Linked DNA regions of Labilibaculum antarcticum. The protein of the gene in region 1 interacts with the protein of each later gene in a pairwise test. Links are inferred from orthologs where the notes say so. Each region holds a gene or a part of one and is shown on either strand. Other genes may lie near its edges. The genes, in order: purT and ALGA_RS08835.

What was found.
Region 2: the proteins of purT (region 1) and ALGA_RS08835 interact in binary tests that used the Escherichia coli proteins (3 or more experiments, as listed by UniProt). The link is inferred for Labilibaculum antarcticum from one-to-one orthologs.

Annotation. Positions count from the first base shown.
Region 1 is NZ_AP018042.1:4,807,113-4,816,486, forward strand. What follows is about bases 2,974-5,944. They hold purT (formate-dependent phosphoribosylglycinamide formyltransferase), read left to right. Parts: upstream 2,974-3,859; coding sequence 3,860-5,029; downstream 5,030-5,944. Other genes in these bases: ALGA_RS19240 (voltage-gated chloride channel family protein), read right to left, coding at 2,974-3,438; ALGA_RS19250 (formate/nitrite transporter family protein), read right to left, coding at 5,914-5,944. Also shown: pepF (oligoendopeptidase F), read right to left, coding at 1-370; ALGA_RS19225 (group I truncated hemoglobin), read left to right, coding at 654-1,019; ALGA_RS19235 (hypothetical protein), read right to left, coding at 1,396-1,770; more of ALGA_RS19240, read right to left, coding at 2,134-2,973; more of ALGA_RS19250, read right to left, coding at 5,945-6,072; ALGA_RS19255 (carboxylesterase family protein), read left to right, coding at 6,248-7,108; ALGA_RS19260 (SMP-30/gluconolactonase/LRE family protein), read right to left, coding at 7,197-8,237; ALGA_RS19265 (winged helix-turn-helix transcriptional regulator), read left to right, coding at 8,310-8,684; ALGA_RS19270 (lactoylglutathione lyase family protein), read right to left, coding at 8,660-9,172. UniProt on the Escherichia coli protein: Involved in the de novo purine biosynthesis. Catalyzes the transfer of formate to 5-phospho-ribosyl-glycinamide (GAR), producing 5-phospho-ribosyl-N-formylglycinamide (FGAR). Formate is provided by PurU via hydrolysis of 10-formyl-tetrahydrofolate.
Region 2 is NZ_AP018042.1:2,248,313-2,257,522, reverse strand. What follows is about bases 6,404-9,210. They hold ALGA_RS08835 (polyprenyl synthetase family protein), read left to right. Parts: upstream 6,404-7,221; coding sequence 7,222-8,199; downstream 8,200-9,210. Other genes in these bases: atpD (F0F1 ATP synthase subunit beta), read left to right, coding at 8,294-9,210; ALGA_RS08840 (efflux RND transporter permease subunit), read left to right, coding at 6,404-7,169. In the rest of the region: ALGA_RS08855 (glycoside hydrolase family 3 N-terminal domain-containing protein), read left to right, coding at 1-1,853; ALGA_RS08850 (C-GCAxxG-C-C family protein), read left to right, coding at 1,977-2,420; ALGA_RS08845 (Na/Pi cotransporter family protein), read right to left, coding at 2,566-4,260; more of ALGA_RS08840, read left to right, coding at 4,749-6,403.

The DNA.
Region 1 (9,374 bases):
CTCTCTGTAGTTTTGCCTGTAATTCCATATTGCGGGTATCAACCGTGCTTTGGAAAGAAACAAATTGATATACTTTGTAAGCTTTTTTCATTAAGCTCTCTTGTGCAGTCATCAACTTTAGTAGGTTATCAGAACTTTCACCAAGAGTTCCTTTGCAGGATATGATTTTCTCCATGTCACCCGAAATTGCTTTGAAATCAACTTCCCAGTCGTCCCAGCTTTCATAAATATCACTAAAATTCCATTTGTATTTTTCTGGTATTTCTTCGCGAGTCTTGTAATTTACCTGCGCATTTGCCTGCAAACAGATTGTTGTCGCAAAAGCAACAGCAAGTAGTCCTTTTCCCATTTGTTTTAAATTCATTTTCATTCGATGTGATTAATGTTCGTTAAAATAGATATTATATGTTAAAGGCTTAAATATAAAATTTCGATAGCAAACCATTGTAGTTTTTTCGATGTATGCGCTATAGGTCGGGATGAAACACATAAAATTAGCGGGAGTTTAAAGTCAACACATTAATTTCTTTAGCAAAGTTGAAATAAGTAGCCCTATTGATAGGGATAAGCCTATTTCTAAATAAGCTATGTTCCTTGACTTTAGTGTCTTAATGTGCTAACTTCTTGTCTATTCACTAAAAGGAGGATAGAAGATGAGCGAGACACTTTATGAGAGATTAGGAGGAACAGAGGGAATAACAAAAATTGCCGGCAACGTGGTCGATTTGCATTTGGTAAATCCAGCGATAGCAACCCGGTTCGAGAATGCGAAGATGGATGTGGCCGCTTTGAAAAATGGTGCTGCCACTTTTTTTATTGCGGGTACCGGCGGACCTGTTGTGTACAAAGGATTGGATATGCTTGCCACACATAAAGGCTTAAATATTAGCGATACGGAGTTCTTGGCTGTACTATCCGATATGATGAAAGCCTTGGATATGAATAATATTGGTCAGCGGGAGAAAGAGGAGGTTATATTCGTACTGTACAGCATGAGAGAAGAAATAGTTGCTGTGTAAATTAATTTTTAATGATTGAAAATAGCGACTTATCTAAGTCGCTTAAATTTTTGATTCATAGGGGAATTGTAATCCCTTACTTCATGTATATTTCATTTTTACCCCTTACTGATTTTGTCTCAATAAAAAAGGGTTTTGCTTCATTATCAAATGCTTTCGCTGATCGTAAAGATAAATTTAACAGTTCCTAAATCTGTTATTTTTGAAAAATTTTGCGTCTAACTTCAGTCAATTGAAGTCCTTTTTTTTGGGTGTAATTTGTGTTTTTTAGGACTCCCAATAATTTACCCTTGCTATCGCACGATGCTATTGTCTGGTTTTGACTTATTATATGGTCGCGATACAATCGCGCATCAGGAAGGGCATTTTTCTTGTATCAGTTTCTAATGCGATCAATTAAAGCCTGCATCTCCTTTATTGCTTTTACTTTAGGACGCATCATATTTGTATTTGGACTTGTATTCGGAATAACCTGTTTTACTTGCACTTGTACTTTTACTTGCTGTTGTGCTTTGAATTGTGCTTTGATTCTGGCTTGGTTTTCCCTTTCTTCTCTTTTCTGTACAATTAATGCTAACTTTTTTAAGCCTTTTACCCTTTTTTCTTCTTTTAATTCTTCAATCTGCTCATTTTTTAAATTGTAATAATCTTGAATGATATCTTCTGCATCCTCTTGTCGAAGTTGAAAATTTTCTTGTTTATTAACAAGAAATGAGAAAAACTCAGTAAGGGTTTTGTGTTCTTTACTCATGAAGTTTTGTTTAAATGGAGGTAATATTAATAGATAAATTCTTTAGGAATGATTCTATTGAAGTTTACAATATTAATATTGTTTCGTTTGATTACCCGAATGTGGCAATTTTTTTTGTAATAAAAAATAATGTTGCCATACCATTAGCTGAATTTAAGGTAATTAATATTCATTGTAGTCAATACTCTTGATACCCGCACAACTTTATTCTGTCCTTATTACTTATTAAATGTTATGCAATACAATCGCTCAGCAGATGGGATAAAATACTTTTCCCGATGCTTTGGGATCAACGCTCAAGATAATTTAACTTTTTGTTTCCAACGGTATTTTCACTGTGAATTCAAACAGTTGTTATCTCAATTATTTCTGAAATATTTTGCGTGTCACTTCAGACAATTGAAGTCCTTTTTCTTTGGTGTAATTTGTGTTTTTAGGGCTTCCAATAATTTGCGACGAATAAACGCCTGAATGTCCTGAAAATAGATAGGAGGTACTGCAGGCAATTGCAAGAAAAACGCCGGCTTCGGCACCAAATAATTCAAGTCCCATTACAGTGCAGGCCAAGGGTGTGTTTGTAGCTCCTGCGAAAACAGCAACAAAGCCCATTCCGGTCAGTAAGCTCATAGGCAGTGGAATGAACCAAATTAAAACATTGCCTAGTGCGGCACCTATGTAGAACAAAGGGGTTACTTCGCCACCTTTAAAACCGGCACCCAATGTAAAAGAGGTGAATAGTACTTTAAGTAAAAAGTCGTATGAATTTAGGTTGATCGTAAAGGAATCGGCAATGGTCGGAAGACCCAATCCAATATATTTTGTTGTTCCAAGTGCATAAATTGCAATCGCCAAAACGATACCACCAATTACCGGACGAAAGGGAGGATACTTTATGTACTTCGCAAATAAATGACTCCAAAAATGAGTTGATTTTGAGAAAAGCATTGCAACCAGTCCAAAAATAATGCCTGCGAGAAGGGACCAAAGTAAATTTTCGGGGCTCATTTCAACAACAGAGCTGATGGAATAATGAGAATGAGAAACGCCCCAAATCCGACAAAAGTAATCGGCTAAAATGGCGGCCATAAAACTGGGTATGATGGCATCCAGTCTGATTCTTCCTAGAACCAAAACTTCGAGTGCAAAAATCCCACCTGCCAATGGTGTTCCAAAAACCGATGCAAATCCAGCACTAATACCAGCAATCAATACAATTTTACGATCTATTTTCGAGAAGTTAAATACTTTCGTAAAACGATCGGCGATAGCCCCGCCCACTTGGACTGCTGTTCCTTCTCGACCAGCCGAACCGCCAAACAAATGAGTTAAAATAGTTCCAAAAAGAACCAAGGGTACCATTCTAAATGGAATAATTTTTTTGGGAGAATGAAATTCTTCAAGTAGTAAATTATTGCCTTTAACAACACTGTTTCCGTATAAATGATACGACAAGCCAATAATAAAACCACCTACAGGAAGCAGGGCTATGATCCAAAGGTGACTTTCTCTCCAATCTGTTACCCATTCAAGACTTAAAAGGAAAAATGCAGAAATACTACCAGCTATAGCGCCCAGAAATGTGCAGATTAACAGCCACTTGATCAGGTAATACAAGGAAGGGATTTGCTCAATTGAGCCAATGAATTTTATGAATTTATTGTTTCTCATTTTCAATAGGTATGAATGATTCTATAATGGGAGTAAGCATTATTTAGAAGAATCATTAATTGTAAGGACACGGTTTTTGGCAGATCTATTTTTTTAATAAGGCAACAAAAATAATACAATAATTAGATTGTAAAGTGCTTTTAGACATATTAAAGCAGGATAAATTTTTAAAGTTATTTTGATTGGAGCATCATGCTTGTCGCTAAGCATAAATTATTGATAATGAAACTGAAATTGTCATCTTGTTTGTTTTTTCTGATTCTTTTTGGCTCTGCCTTCAGAAACTGAGGCGAGATTGACAAGCTGGGGGGTGTTAAAATAGCTTCGTGAGAATATGCATAATAGAAAAAATGAATGTAATTTTGCGGGCCAACAACCAAACACGATTTCTATAAATCCATTTATAATTGAAAGTAATTTTATGGTAAAGAAGATTTTACTATTGGGCTCAGGTGAGCTGGGAAAAGAATTTGTTATTGCAGCTCAACGATTGGGACAAAATGTTGTGGCAGTCGATAGTCACGAAGGAGCTCCGGCGATGCAGGTTGCCGATTTGTTTGAGGTGATTGATATGCTGAATGGGGATGCTCTTGATAAAGTGGTAGCCAAGCACAAACCCGATTTAATTGTACCGGAAATTGAAGCGATACGTACCGAACGATTTTACGATTACGAGAAACAGGGCATTCAGGTGGTACCAAGTGCGAAAGCAGCTAACTTCACTATGGATCGAAGAGCGATTCGCGATTTGGCAGCAAAAGATTTGGGAATCAGAACTGCAAAATATTTGTATGCCGGTTCATTAGAGGAGATGTATACTGTGGTGGAAGAGGTTGGAATGCCTTGCGTGGTGAAACCATTAATGTCATCATCAGGTAAAGGCCAATCGATAATTAAGTGTGAGGCTGATATTGAAAAGGCATGGAATATAGCCGGTTCTAAAGGTCGTGGTGATTCTGGTGATGTGATTGTAGAAGCATTCGTAAAATTCACTTCTGAGATTACCTTACTAACGGTGAGTCAGAAGAACGGGCCAACTTTATTTTGCCCTCCAATAGGTCATATTCAAGAACGTGGCGATTATCAGCAAAGCTGGCAGCCAGCAGTAATTTCTGATGCAGATGTAAAAGCGGCACAGGATATGGCCAGGAAAGTAACCCAGGAATTGGGTGGTGCCGGTCTTTGGGGTGTTGAGTTCTTTATTTGCGAAGATGGAGTTGTCTTTTCGGAATTATCACCTCGTCCGCACGATACTGGAATGGTTACTCTTGCAGGCACTCAAAATTTTAGTGAATTTGAATTGCATTGTCGGGCCGTATTAGGTTTGCCTATTCCTGAAATCACCTTGGAAAGAGTAGGAGCAAGTGCTGTTATTCTTGCACATAAAGAAGGGACTAATCCATATTTCGAAGGTTTGGAGAAAGCGGCAATCTATCCAAAATCAGATTTACGTTTGTTTGGGAAACCAACCAGTCGTGAATACCGAAGAATGGGCATAACACTAGCCTACAATTCTATCGGTACCGATGTTTTTATTTGCGTAGATCAGGCCAAAGAAATGGCTGCACTCGTTACAGTGAAGAATAAATAGGATAAAAGAGTCTTGAATAGTCTCGAAAAGTCTAGAAGAGTCAAATAGTCCAACAGTCGAAAGTCTATAAAATAAAAGAGGATGTTCATTAATTTGAGCATCCTCTTCTTTATTCTGATTTGGATAAATGCTTCGGTGCTCTGCACCTAAGTAATAAATGTTTGTTTTTTTTTAGAAAACAGATTTGATTCGGGGATTGCTGATCGGGCGTTATTCGGGGCACGAATTAACCATGGAAAGCCATACAGCATCCGAGAAGCTTGATTCTTTTGCTTACTTTTCTCATTTAAGGAGAAAAGTAAGAGCCCGTCTGGCTTGAAGACAAATAAAAAATATGTAGAGGATGTTCATTAATTTGAGCATCCTCTTCTTTATTCTGATTCGGATAATTGCTTCGGTGCTCTGCACCTTTATTCGTTTGTCTTATAAATTTTCTACAAATACTGCGGTGCTCTGCACCTAAAAAATAAATGAGTATTATTTTGCAGAATAATGATGAGTAGGGGATTTGACATGGAGTCCGGAGACCGGGACCCTTTTAGAAGAAATTCGTTAAAAACAAAAATCTGTTTGAGCGAAGTGAGTTTTTTTTGTTTAGAATTTATTCTATTAAAGGGTGGTTGAGGACGTTGTCAATGATTTTTTGTCTACTTTTTCATCCAAGGAAAAAGTAGAAGCCCGTCTGGCTTGAAGACAGATAAGAAATACAAAGAGGATGTTCATTAATTTGAGCATTCTCTTTTTTATTCTGATTTGGATAATTGCTTCGGTGCTCTGCACCTGAAAATTTAATCTAATCATTCGTCATCCTTAACAAAGTGAAGGATCTTGTCAGTAACAGATCCCTCGATACCTCGGGATGACATAACACTTGCAACTGCTAGCTATTTTTTATCGTAAGCATACCAATAGGCAGTTCCAACAAACAAAGCACCTCCAACGATATTGCCAAGTGTTGCAGGAATCAAGTTTTTCACCATAAAATCCATCCAGGTGATGTCTGAACTATAAAAAATAGCTGCAGTTTCAGAAAAGTTTTGCAAACTGGATTTAAGAAATGACTGAACCAGTCACAATAGAAGACATAAGTTCCGATTAAAAAGCGTGATTATTTAACAAGAAGGCAAAATTATTATAATAAATCCAACCAAAATTAATTTCATCTCGTACTAGTTCATAATTGAAAATTAACTGTTAATTATAAAATAATTTTGTATTATGAAGAACTGTGTTTTTATTTCCTTTTGTATACTCATTTCGTTTTGTACTTCTTCTTGTTCCAGTGAGGATGGTTTATCTAAAACCGATTATTATAATCTTTCAAATTTACCTCTCGATACAGGAGGAATTCATTCGGGTCACATATTGGCAGAAGCGAATACACCCTATGGTTACTATGCTTATCAGCCCGCAGGATACGATGATGATAACGATTCAATGTATCCATTACTGATTTTCTTGCATGGTTCCGGAGAAACTGGCAATAGTTTCAAACATCCGGAATATTTGGAGCGAATTCTTGTAAATGGTCCTCCTGAAATGATAGAAAATGGAAATTGGGCCCCAAAATATCCTATGCTGGTTATTTCTCCTCAATGTCATGATGATGGTTGGCAGACTGATAAAATAAAACGTTTTGTAGAGTTCATAATTGAGAAATACAAAGTTAATGAACGCAGAATATACATTACAGGCTTAAGTATGGGTGGATTTGGATGTTTTAGTTATGTTGGAACATTTGGCGATGAATCTCATGTGGCCGCAGTAGTTCCAATTTGTGGCGGTGGAAATACAGGACAGGCAGAAAATTTCAAAAACATTCCTGTTTGGGCATTTCACGGCGAGAGTGATGCAACTGTTGCACCTTCCAAATCAAAAAGCATGATTGAAGCAATAAATAGCATCCATCCAACCGAAAAAGCCAAAATTACACTTTATCCTGATGTTGCGCATGACTCTTGGACCTACACCTACGAAGGAACAGGAATGGGAAAAGAGAATGCTGAATATGACGCATTTAATTCCAATATTTATGATTGGATGTTATCGCATGAGAAAAAAGTTACAATAAATGATTAGATAACTATTTGAGCAAAAAGAAAGCCATTATTCTGTTACTAGAATAATGGCCTTTTTGTTTTAAATCCAATTGTTGTTATCGAACTTATTATTCGGGCTTAAAGCGGATAATATCGTATGATTGGCGAAGATTTTCCGGCAAGTAAATTTGTGAAGTTGTAAAGTAAATATTTCCATCTTTATCTTCTGCAAATGAATCCGGCCAACGTACCAGATCATCTTGAACAACCTGAACAAGTTTACCATTGGCATCGATTTTATTGATAGAATTGTCTTCCAATCCACCTAACCAAAGGTTCCCTTTTTTATCAAACAGCATTCCATCGGTTGCCGGAATTGTCATTACTTTCTTTACTTCGATAGCAATTTGCTCATCTGAAAGTTGCTCGTTTACTAAAGTGGCAGTTGAGATTTTATACAAAGAATGACCTGATAGTGCACTATAGTACAGGTCTTTCCTGTCTGGGCTTAATGCAATTCCATCGGAATGCACACTATTTTTCCACTTGTGGCCATCACAAATTAAAGAGTCAACTTCATTCTCTGTTGAAGAATGATTGTCGAGCAATCTACGCGATTTTCCCGATTTCAAATCCAGCACAATGATAGCACCATTGCCCGAATCAGTCATGTAGGCAATTTCTTTACTGGTATCAATTCTAACATCATTAAAGTAAGAATTAGCAGTGAATACTCCTTTTGGGAATGCATATGCTTTCTCTTTTTGATTAGTTTTTAGATTGAATTGATACAAGATTGGACCGCTTTCCAAAACTCCTTTGAATTGAGGATTCTTTGTGTCTAAAATCCAAAGGCGATCTTTTTTATCAACGACTACCGATTGAATCGCAGTAAATGAATCTGGCTTGTCGCTGTCGTTCCAATTCGTGTTTGGGTAGGCAATCGCTTTGCCATCTATAATTTCAGCTACACTTACAGGTACCTTATCTGACCATTTTGGATAATTCACAAAAACTCGTCCTTCCTGACTTACTGCTACACCAGTCCATTGCAGCTCTGAGGAAGCAATTACATGAAGTTTGCTTTCTTTTACCTGCTTGGTATTTTGGCAGGCACCAAATGCGAAAAGAAGAACAATCAGTACTGTTTGGTTTATTTTTTTTGTCATATCTAAGTTTAAAGTTGATGATTAATACAAGTTAGTAAATCCTTACCTTTACCAATAAATTTATAGTTTTATATGGAAAATAATAGCTGCACTCCTAAGATAATCAACTACGATGGAAAGGAATATATTTGCTCTCTTGCATTTGCGCTTCGTTTAATTGGAGACAAATACAAGTCATTAATCCTTTTTCATTTAAAAGATGGCGAGATGCGGTCTGGTGAACTTCAGAAATCCATAGCTGGCCTATCAAATCGAATGTTCACTTTTTCGGTAAGAGCACTTGAGAACGATCTATTGGTGAGTCGGGAAGTGTATCCTGAAGTTCCACCTCATGTAGTTTATAAATTAACCGAGTCGGGCAAAGCAATAATCCCCATTATCCTTGAATTAGATGAATGGGGAAAAGCTTTTGCAAAGGATCATCACTTATACGCTCCTTGTGAATAATGCAATTCGTAGGAGTGAGAATATATTTCAAATACATTGCCAAAAGGATCTTCTACATAACACATGCGATAAGGTCTCTCTCCCGGATAGTATTCTCTGATTGGCATGCGTTGTTTTCCACCATGTTCAACAATTTTGGCAACCAATCCTTCTACGTCAGGATCCTGAATTGAGAAGTGAAACAGACCCGATTTGAATGGTTCAAATGTAGGTTTCTGTTCTTTGCTTTCTTTAAACTCAAACAATTCAAATCCTATCCGATCTGCGGTGGAAAGGTGGGCAATGCGAAATGTTCCCCATCCTTTGCCAAACACATCAATACACATTTCACCAATTGCAGTTTCATTTTCCTCAACAACCTCAGTAGGTGGCATAATAATATAAAAACCCATTACTTCGGTGTAAAATTCAACAGCTTTATCCAAATCCGGAACTGTGATTCCAATATGGGAAAAAGCTTTTGGGTACTCTTTTTTTCCTTCTTTCATATTTTTCTTTTTTGCATCAGCATTGGTCGATAAAAACAGACTAATGCTCATTATTAAAATTGCACTAACTTTTATAGTTATGCTTTTAAATTCTATACAATTTTAGTTTGATTTAACGACGCAAACAATATCTTACATGAATGATCCTTGGTTACATTGATGTGTTATATGTTGATTGATAGCTCATTACATAAGAGTTAAA
Region 2 (9,210 bases), 2.6 Mb from region 1 along the record:
GGGATGGAATTCCCGCAGTTGCAGATCATTGGTTGTTGACGGAGGTACTTCGTGATGAATGGGGTTTTAAAGGAATGGTTTTATCAGATTTGGGAGCTATTGCCAAACAGACTAATTCACACGGTACTGCGGAAACACCTAAGGAAGCTATTACCAATTCAATACATGCCGGTTTGGATATGCAATTCTACGATTACAAACATGAAGTCTTTCAGCAAGCTATCATTGATGCTGTTAGTGACAAAACCTTGCAAATTGAGGATGTTAACAGAGCTGTATCAAGTGTATTGTATGTGAAATTTCGCTTGGGACTATTTGAAAATCCATACACTAATGTGGATTTAAAGGCAAACAGATATCATTCTAAAGAGAATCAGGAATTAGCACTGGAAGCCGCTCATAAATCAATTACGCTGCTCTACAACAAGAATAATATTTTGCCTTTAGGAAAAGAGGTGAAAAAGATTGCTGTGATTGGAGAAATGGCAGGCGAAGTTCATTTAGGAGGTTACGCGCCTAAAAATGTCGAAGGAGTTTCTATTGTTGATGCTTTTAAAAACACCGATTATGATGTTGAGTTTGTAGATTTAAATGTTCCGGCATTTAATATGGAGGTGATAGGTGAAAAGTTTTTAAGGACAGAATCAGGAGAAAAAGGTTTGACAGCAGCCTATTTTAATAATACTAATTGTTCTGGAAAACCTGCATTTACTAAAGTTGAAACGAACTTAGTAAAGTATTGGCATAACCTTAGTCCTGAAGCCGGTATAACCGCTGATAATTTTTCTGTTAGTTATAGTGGTTATCTTATTCCTGAATTAACTGGTTCCTATAAATTTGGTTTAATAGCTGATGATGTTGCAAGACTAACAATTGATGGAGAAGTAATAATCGACAATTGGGACAGAAGCACTATAAATCAATGGGGGCATAAGAAGATACGTTTTGAAAAAGGAAAGAAATATGAGATTAAACTTGAGTTTGCAGAATTTGAAGACTACGCTGGTTTTCAGTTGAAATGGGAAATTGAAGCTGATGTAAATGATAAAAACAACATGTATGCAAAGGCTGTTAAGGCCGCAAAACAAGCTGATGTGACAATATTGGTTTTAGGTGAAACTGAAGATGATTGCGGAGAAGGAAAGGATAAACTAAAGCTGGAATTAAATGATAATAGTAAAAAGTTATTGAATGACGTGGCTGCTTCTGGAACTCCTATTATTCTTGTTCTTCAAAATGGTCGACCTTTGGTACTAACTGAAGAAATAGAAAAAGTTGACGCCATTTTAGAAACCTGGTATGCAGGAGAATTAGGAGGACAGGCTACTGTTGATATTTTAACGGGTAAGGTGAATCCTTCTGGTAAATTACCAATTACTTTTCCTCGTTATACCGAGCAATTGCCTATTTATTACAATCATAAAAAATCAGCTTCAAGTTCATATGTCGATGGAACCAATAAGCCATTATTTGCCTTTGGTCATGGTCTAAGTTACAGTCAGTTTGAGTATTCTAATTTAAGCATTGAAAAATCAGAAATAAGTAAAACGGAAGAACAAACGGTAAAAGTTAAGGTCAAGAATACTTCAAAAAGGAAAGGAACAGAAGTGGTTCAATTGTATATTACTGATACCTTTAGCTCTGTCGCAACTCCAGTAATGCAACTGAGAGGATTTAAACGAGTTGAACTTGTGCCTGGTGAAGAAAAAGAAGTCGTATTCATTTTACTACCAGATGATTTAGCACTATGGAACCGTGAAATGAAACGCGTTGTGGAAACAGGAGAAATTCAAGTGAAAGTTGGAGCCGCATCTGATGATATTCGACTTAATTCATCATTCAGAGTGAAATAGATTCGAATTGAACAGAAGTACATATTAAAAATAATGAAAGCTCACCTTCGGTTGGGCTTTTATCAATTAGGAATATACCTATCTTTGTTGTCAATCATATTCAATAGCAACAAATTGCATTTTATGAAAGAAATTGAAGAAAAAGCTGTCCATTCATTTTACAATGGGATGAATTGCGCCCAGTCAGTAGTAACGGCTTATGCAGATTATCTGAAATTCGATCCAGATATGGCTCTAGCTGTATCTAATGGTTTTGGTGGTGGAATGGGAAAAATGCAAAAGACTTGCGGAGCAGTTACTGGATCTTTTATGGTATTGGGAATTTATAATTCTAAGAAACATCCCGGAAATATTGATGCCCGAAACGCAACGAATGAAATGATACAAAAGTTTACTGCTAATTTTACTGCTTTGTATGATTCGCTGGACTGTAAGGCTCTTTTAAATTGTGATTTTACAACTCAGGAAGGAGAGAAGGAATTTCTAGACTTGGATCTGAAAAAGAATATTTGTTCGAAGTGTATTACTGATTCGATTAAGCTAATTGAAGTGTTAACAGAAGAGTAACTTTGCGAAATATTAGACCTGCACATCTCATCGTAAACACTGAGTTTTTGAGTCCCTTTTAGGGGATTTCGAGGTGTATTAATAGTACAAAAAAATCCTCACCCAATGGGTGAGGATTTTTTGTGTCTAAAAGCCAATGGCTTATTTATTCTTTTATTTCGTTAAGTGCTTCACTTACGTTGATACAGTAATCACCAATTTTTTCACATTCAGAGAACATATCATTGTAAATAATACCAGCTTGATATTTGTATTTATGTTCTTCCACATTGTTTAAATGTTCAGTTTTAAGAAGATTTCTGTAATCATTTATTTCACGCTCAGTTTCCCAAGCCTTTTTGATTTTCACTTCAGTAAATTCCATTTTGGTGTTATCATGCATAATTTCAAGAGCATCATCAACCAATTTGAACATATTGTTGATATTATCTCTCAAGTTCTGAGGGAACCACGCTTTTTGTTCACGTTTCCTCTTCATCGCTTTAGCAAGGTTAAGAATTGAATCACCAACACTTTCAATATCACTTACCATTTTAAAATAGGCACGGACTCTTTCCGAGTTTTCAGAACTCAGTCTGGTTTCAGATACTTTGGCCAGGAAATTAGCAATTTCCACTTCCATTTCATCACTCTCATCTTCTCTTTTGTCAATTTTTTCGAAAAGTTTATTGAAAGTTTTATCATTGGTTTCGTTAAATGCCTGCTTGGTATAGCTAAACATTTTTTTAGTGCTTTTTACGTAGGTACTTATTTCTTTTTTAGCCAAGAATAAGGATGCTTCAGGAGTTGAAAGAGTTCCTGTTTTAATGAACTGAAGTTTGAATTCCTCTTCTACATCCTCCCGAATAGGAACCAGTTTGGTAACTACTTTTACGATGAAATTGGCAAACCAGATTAGGAAAACAACATTCAGAATGTTGAATACGGTATGAAATAATGACAAAGAAATAGGCACGGCTGCTGTGCTTGTAAATGGATCGCCGCCACCAAGAAGAGTCATGTTAACCCAGGCAATTCCTTTTAAGAAATAAGGCAACGAAATCAGCACCCAAATAACACCAATGGTATTAAAGATCAGATGGGCTCTTGCAGCCCTTTTAGCAGAAGTGTTGGCAATCATTGCGGCAATATTCGCGGTAATGGTAGTCCCAATATTCTCTCCCAATACCATAGCTGCGGCCATTTCGAAACTAATCCATCCACTATTACACATTACTAAAGTAAGTGCCATGGTAGCCGACGATGATTGAATTAAAATAGTAAGAAGAGTTCCAATGGACAAAAACAGCAAGGTAGAAGCAAACCCCATGTCCGTATAACTGGTCAGGAAATTTAGAATCTCAGGATTGTTTTTGATATCAGGCATTGAAGTTTTAAGAAATTGCAAGCCAATAAAAAGCAAAGCAAATCCCATGATTAATTCACCCCAATTCTTTTTTGTACGATTTTTTGAAAACAGAAATGGAAGACCCAAACCAATTAAAGGCAAAGATATTGCGCTCATACTAACTTTAAACCCCAAAAGGGAGATTAACCAGGCAGTAACCGTAGTACCGATATTGGCACCCATAATCACTCCTATCGATTCTACAAGCGATAACAATCCAGCATTAACAAAGCTAACTACCATTACCGTTGTTGCGGATGAAGACTGAATGAGTGCTGTGATTAATACACCGGTCATTACGCCCTTCAATCGATTGGAAGTCATTGCCGCGAGAATGGTTCGCATCTTGTCTCCGGCAACTTGTTGAAGAGCTTCACTCATCAACTTCATTCCATATAGGAATAAACCTAAAGATCCTATAAGCGTTAAAATATCGGCCAATCCGTAATCCATAACTTGATTTATTTTATTTGTTTTTCAATAGATTAGTACAGGTTCAGTCGGCAAAAATAGAAGATATTTAGAGAATCTCTAATTTTTTAACGTGTTAATTTAGTATTAATAAATAGTAAAAATAAGCATAAGAAAATATTGTAAAATAATATCAAAGTAAATTTTTATATATTTTTAACTCTTACAGATTGGTTTGATAGTAAGTTGATTATATGGCTCATTGCGCCAGAAAAGTTGTGTTTAGTATTTTATTTTTAATGAAATGGGTGAATAATTGAGATATAATCATCTAAGATGTTCTTGTGTTTGGTAATTAATTTATTAAAAATCAGCTGTTTTCATTGAATTTGCGTAATTTTATTCCTTAATTTCGCCAAAATATATGTTTTCGGATTCTGTACAATCATCATCTTTTGAAAAAATGATTATATGTCGTATTTTCGCCGGAATCTAAAATAAATCAGAGATCTCTTTAGCAGGATAATAGTATGTGGAATAGAATTGCAGGAATAATTCTCAGGAATAGAATTTTACTTTTGGTGATAATTGGGCTAGTCACAATTTTTATGGGTTATAAAGCTCAATTTGTGGAGATGTCCTATGAGTATTCTATACTTTTGCCGGATGATGATCCCGCATCTGTTGAATACGAACGTTTTAAAAATACATTCGGACAAGAAGGAAATGTCATGTTCTTCGCCGTTCAGGATCCGGATTTTTATGAGTTTGAGAAGTTTAACGATTGGATTGCCTTAGGAGATAGCCTGAAAGCTTTGGATGGAATTGATGCTGTTGTCTCCATTGCACATACTTACAATATCAATAAAAACAATGAAGCGAAGAGATTCGAATTTCAAACAATTTTTCCGAAGAAACTAAGTTCGCAAGTAGAATTAGATAGTCTTGCGGCTATTGCTGAATCATTGCCATTTTATCAGGGTAGCCTAATTAATAAGGAGACCAATACGTTTTTAATGGGAATCACGGTAAACGCTAGAATTATTAATTCGAAAGAGCGTGAGCCAATGGTTGTTAAGGTTCGTGAAATTACCGACCGGTTTACGGCCAAGTACAAATTAGACATGAAATACTCGGGACTTCCTTACATTAGGGTAGTTACCGCGCAAATGATTAAAAAGGAGATGAATATGTTCATTTATCTTTCCCTTTTAGTAACTGCGATCATTTTATTCATGTTCTTCCGCTCGTTCAAGGTAGTGTTCTTTTGTATGTTGGTTGTTGTTTTGAGTGTCATATGGGCAGTTGGATCAATGGTATTGTTCGATTACAAAATAACCTTGCTTACTGCGATGTTACCGCCATTACTGGTGGTGATAGGGATTCCAAATTCCGTTTTTCTCATCAATAAATACCACGGAGAATACATTCGTCACAACAACAAGATAAAAGCCTTGCAACGTGTTGTTTCAAAAATTGGGAACGCAACCTTCTTAACCAATCTAACTACAGCATCAGGTTTTGCTACTTTTATTGTGACTTCAAGTCAGATATTGAAGGAGTTTGGTGTAATTGCCGCCTTAAATATTATGGTGGTTTTTGTTCTGTCTTTACTTTTAATTCCAATCATTTTCAGCTTTTTAAATCCTCCTGATCAAAAGGCGACACGTCATTTGGATAATAGGATGACAGTTTGGTTTATTGATAAATTAGAGAAGATTGTATTGAATCGTCGGACCATAGTTTATACAGTAAGCATTGCCTTGCTTGTCTTAGGAGTTATTGGGATCAGTAAAATGAAGAGTACTGGTTATATGGTTGATGATCTGCCACATGACAACGTTATTTTTCAGGATTTAAAATTCTTCGAGAAAAACATGGATGGAATTATGCCATTGGAAGTGATGGTTGAGACTAAGAAAAAGGCGGGGATTTTAAAACTATCAACCTTAAGACGATTAAATACTCTTAACGATACTTTAAAATCATATCCTGAAATTTCTTCCTCTGTTTCGATTGTTGAGGCGGCAAAATTTGCCAATCAGGCGTACTTCAATGGCAAAGAAAAATACTATAAATTGCCCAATAGTCAGACTCAAAATGTGATTATGTCTTATTTGGCTAAATCCGATACCGGTGACGATTCGAAGTTGTTCAGCACGTTCGTAGATTCTACTCAGTCAATTACCCGAATGAGTTTCAGAATTAAGGACATTGGAACTACCCGGATGGAAAAACTGGAGAAAAAAATCCTGACACATGTAAATAATATCTTTCCTGAGGATCAATACACGGTTCATGTAACAGGATCCAGTATCATCTTTTTTAAAGGGAATAAATATCTGGTCAAGAATCTATTCATAAGTCTTACTTTGGCAATTTTTCTGATTGCCTCATTTATGGCTTGGATGTTCTCTTCCAAAAGAATGGTGGTGGTTGCCTTATTGCCTAATCTGTTACCTTTGATAATTACAGCGGCTTTAATGGGTTTTTTCGGAATTCCGATAAAAGCATCAACAATTCTGGTATTTAGCATTGCATTTGGTATTTCTGTTGACGATACAATTCACTATTTGGCAAAATACCGTCAAGAGTTGAAAGCGACTAATTGGAGCATTCGTTCTTCAGTGGTGCTTGCACTTCGTGAATCTGGTCAGAGCATGATGTATACATCCATTATTTTATTTTTTGGATTTGGTATTTTTGTTTTATCTGATTTTGGAGGAACGGTTTCTTTGGGGATATTAGTGTCGGTAACTTTGCTTTCGGCAATGCTTTCCAACTTGATTTTATTGCCATCTTTATTACTTACTCTTGAGAAGTTTATCACCAATCGTTCATTCAAAGAACCATTGCTTCAAATTTTTGATGAAGAAGAGGATATTGAGTTGGGTGATCTTAGAATTGCACCGTTAGAAAACAAAGAGGAAAAAGAAAGCCTTGTGAATTGATTTTTTTATATTTTAGTAAGCTGTTTAAAATACGTATTAAAATAGTTTTTAAATGATGTATAGTTTTAATGAACTTCAGGGAATCATTGAAAAAGAGATAGATGGCTTGGAGCTTTCCGCTCCTCCAGAAGGACTTTTTGAACCAATGAAATATATTTTGGACATTGGAGGGAAGCGACTTCGTCCGATTCTGGTGCTTCTGGCTGCTAATTTGTACATAGACGATCTTTCAAAAGTTTGTTTGCCCGCTATTGGAATAGAAATATTTCACAATTTTACGCTCTTGCACGATGATGTAATGGACAATGCTCCAATTCGCAGAAGCATGAAAACTGTGCACGAAAAATGGAACAGTAATGTAGCCATCCTTTCCGGAGATGCTATGTCTATTAAGGCCTATCAATTCATTGGGTCTTGCGAAGATAAATACTTGCGCGATGTGCTTACCGTTTTTAATCAAACGGCATTAGAAGTTTGCGAAGGTCAGCAGTTCGACATGGAATTTGAAGATAGAAATGATGTTGAAATTGAAGAGTACCTGAATATGATTCGATTGAAAACAGCAGTTCTGTTAGGTGGAAGTCTTAAAATGGGTGCTGTCATGGGAAATGCTAGCTCAACAGATGCCCAATTACTATATCGTTTTGGTGTGAATCTTGGAATGGCATTTCAATTACAAGACGATTTGTTAGATGTTTTTGGCGATGAGGCTGTTTTTGGAAAGAAAATTGGTGGTGATATTCTATCCAATAAGAAAACCTTTCTTTTAATTAAAGCCTTGGAAACCGCTTCAGGAGAGGTTGAAAAAGAATTAAAATTCTGGATAACTGCAAAAGATTTTAATCCGGAAGAAAAAATAAAAGCTGTAAGAGATATTTATGAGCGATTAAATGTTCGTGAATATTCACAGAAAAAGATAGAGAACTATTTTGCTTTATGCTTGGAATACTTGGATAGAGTGGATGTTGAGGCTGAAAAGAAAAAAGAGCTCTATTTTTTAGTAAAGGGTTTAGTAAATCGTTCCGTTTAAGAATGTTAAAATTTCGGATTAGATTCTCCTTTATTGACAAAAAATTTTAAATTTGTTGTCACGCGAGATTAATGATCCAAAAAAAATAATGTAAATGTCACAAAATACAGGCAAAATTGTACAGGTTATTGGACCTGTTATCGATGTAAGTTTTGATAAAGAAGGAAGCAAGCTTCCTGAAATTTACGATTCTTTAGAGGTCGTGATTGAAAATGGTAAAAATTTGGTTCTTGAGTGTCAGCAACATATTGGTGAGAATACTGTTCGTACCATTGCAATGGATTCAACCGATGGATTACGTCGTGGAATGGATGTAATTGCAACCGGTTCGCCTATTATGATGCCTCCTGGAGATAAAATTAAAGGTAGATTGCTTAATGTGATTGGGGAAACCATTGATGGGATTGGACCTGTAAGTAAAGAAGGTGGTAATGCTATTCACAGAACTCCGCCGGCATTTGATGAGTTAAGTACTGAATCGGTAGTTTTCTTTACTGGAATTAAAGTAATTGACCTTATTGAGCCATATGCAAAAGGTGGTAAAATTGGTTTGTTTGGAGGTGCTGGTGTTGGTAAAACAGTATTGATTCAGGAATTAATAAATAACATTGCCATTGGTCAAGAAGGTTTATCTGTATTTGCTGGTGTTGGTGAGCGTACTCGTGAAGGAAATGATTTGCTTCGGGAAATGATCGAATCAAAGGTTATTCAGTATGGAGACGCATTTGAAAAAAATATGGAAAAGGGAGGATGGGACCTTTCTTTAGTAGATAAAGAAGCTCTCGATAAATCTCAGGTTTCACTTGTTTTTGGCCAGATGAATGAACCACCAGGGGCACGTGCCCGTGTTGCTCTTTCTGGATTAACTGTTGCGGAAAGTTTACGTGACGGTGATGAAAAAACAGGTGGACGTGATATTCTTTTCTTCGTAGATAATATTTTCCGATTTACTCAGGCTGGTTCTGAGGTTTCGGCATTGCTTGGGCGTATGCCTTCGGCAGTAGGTTACCA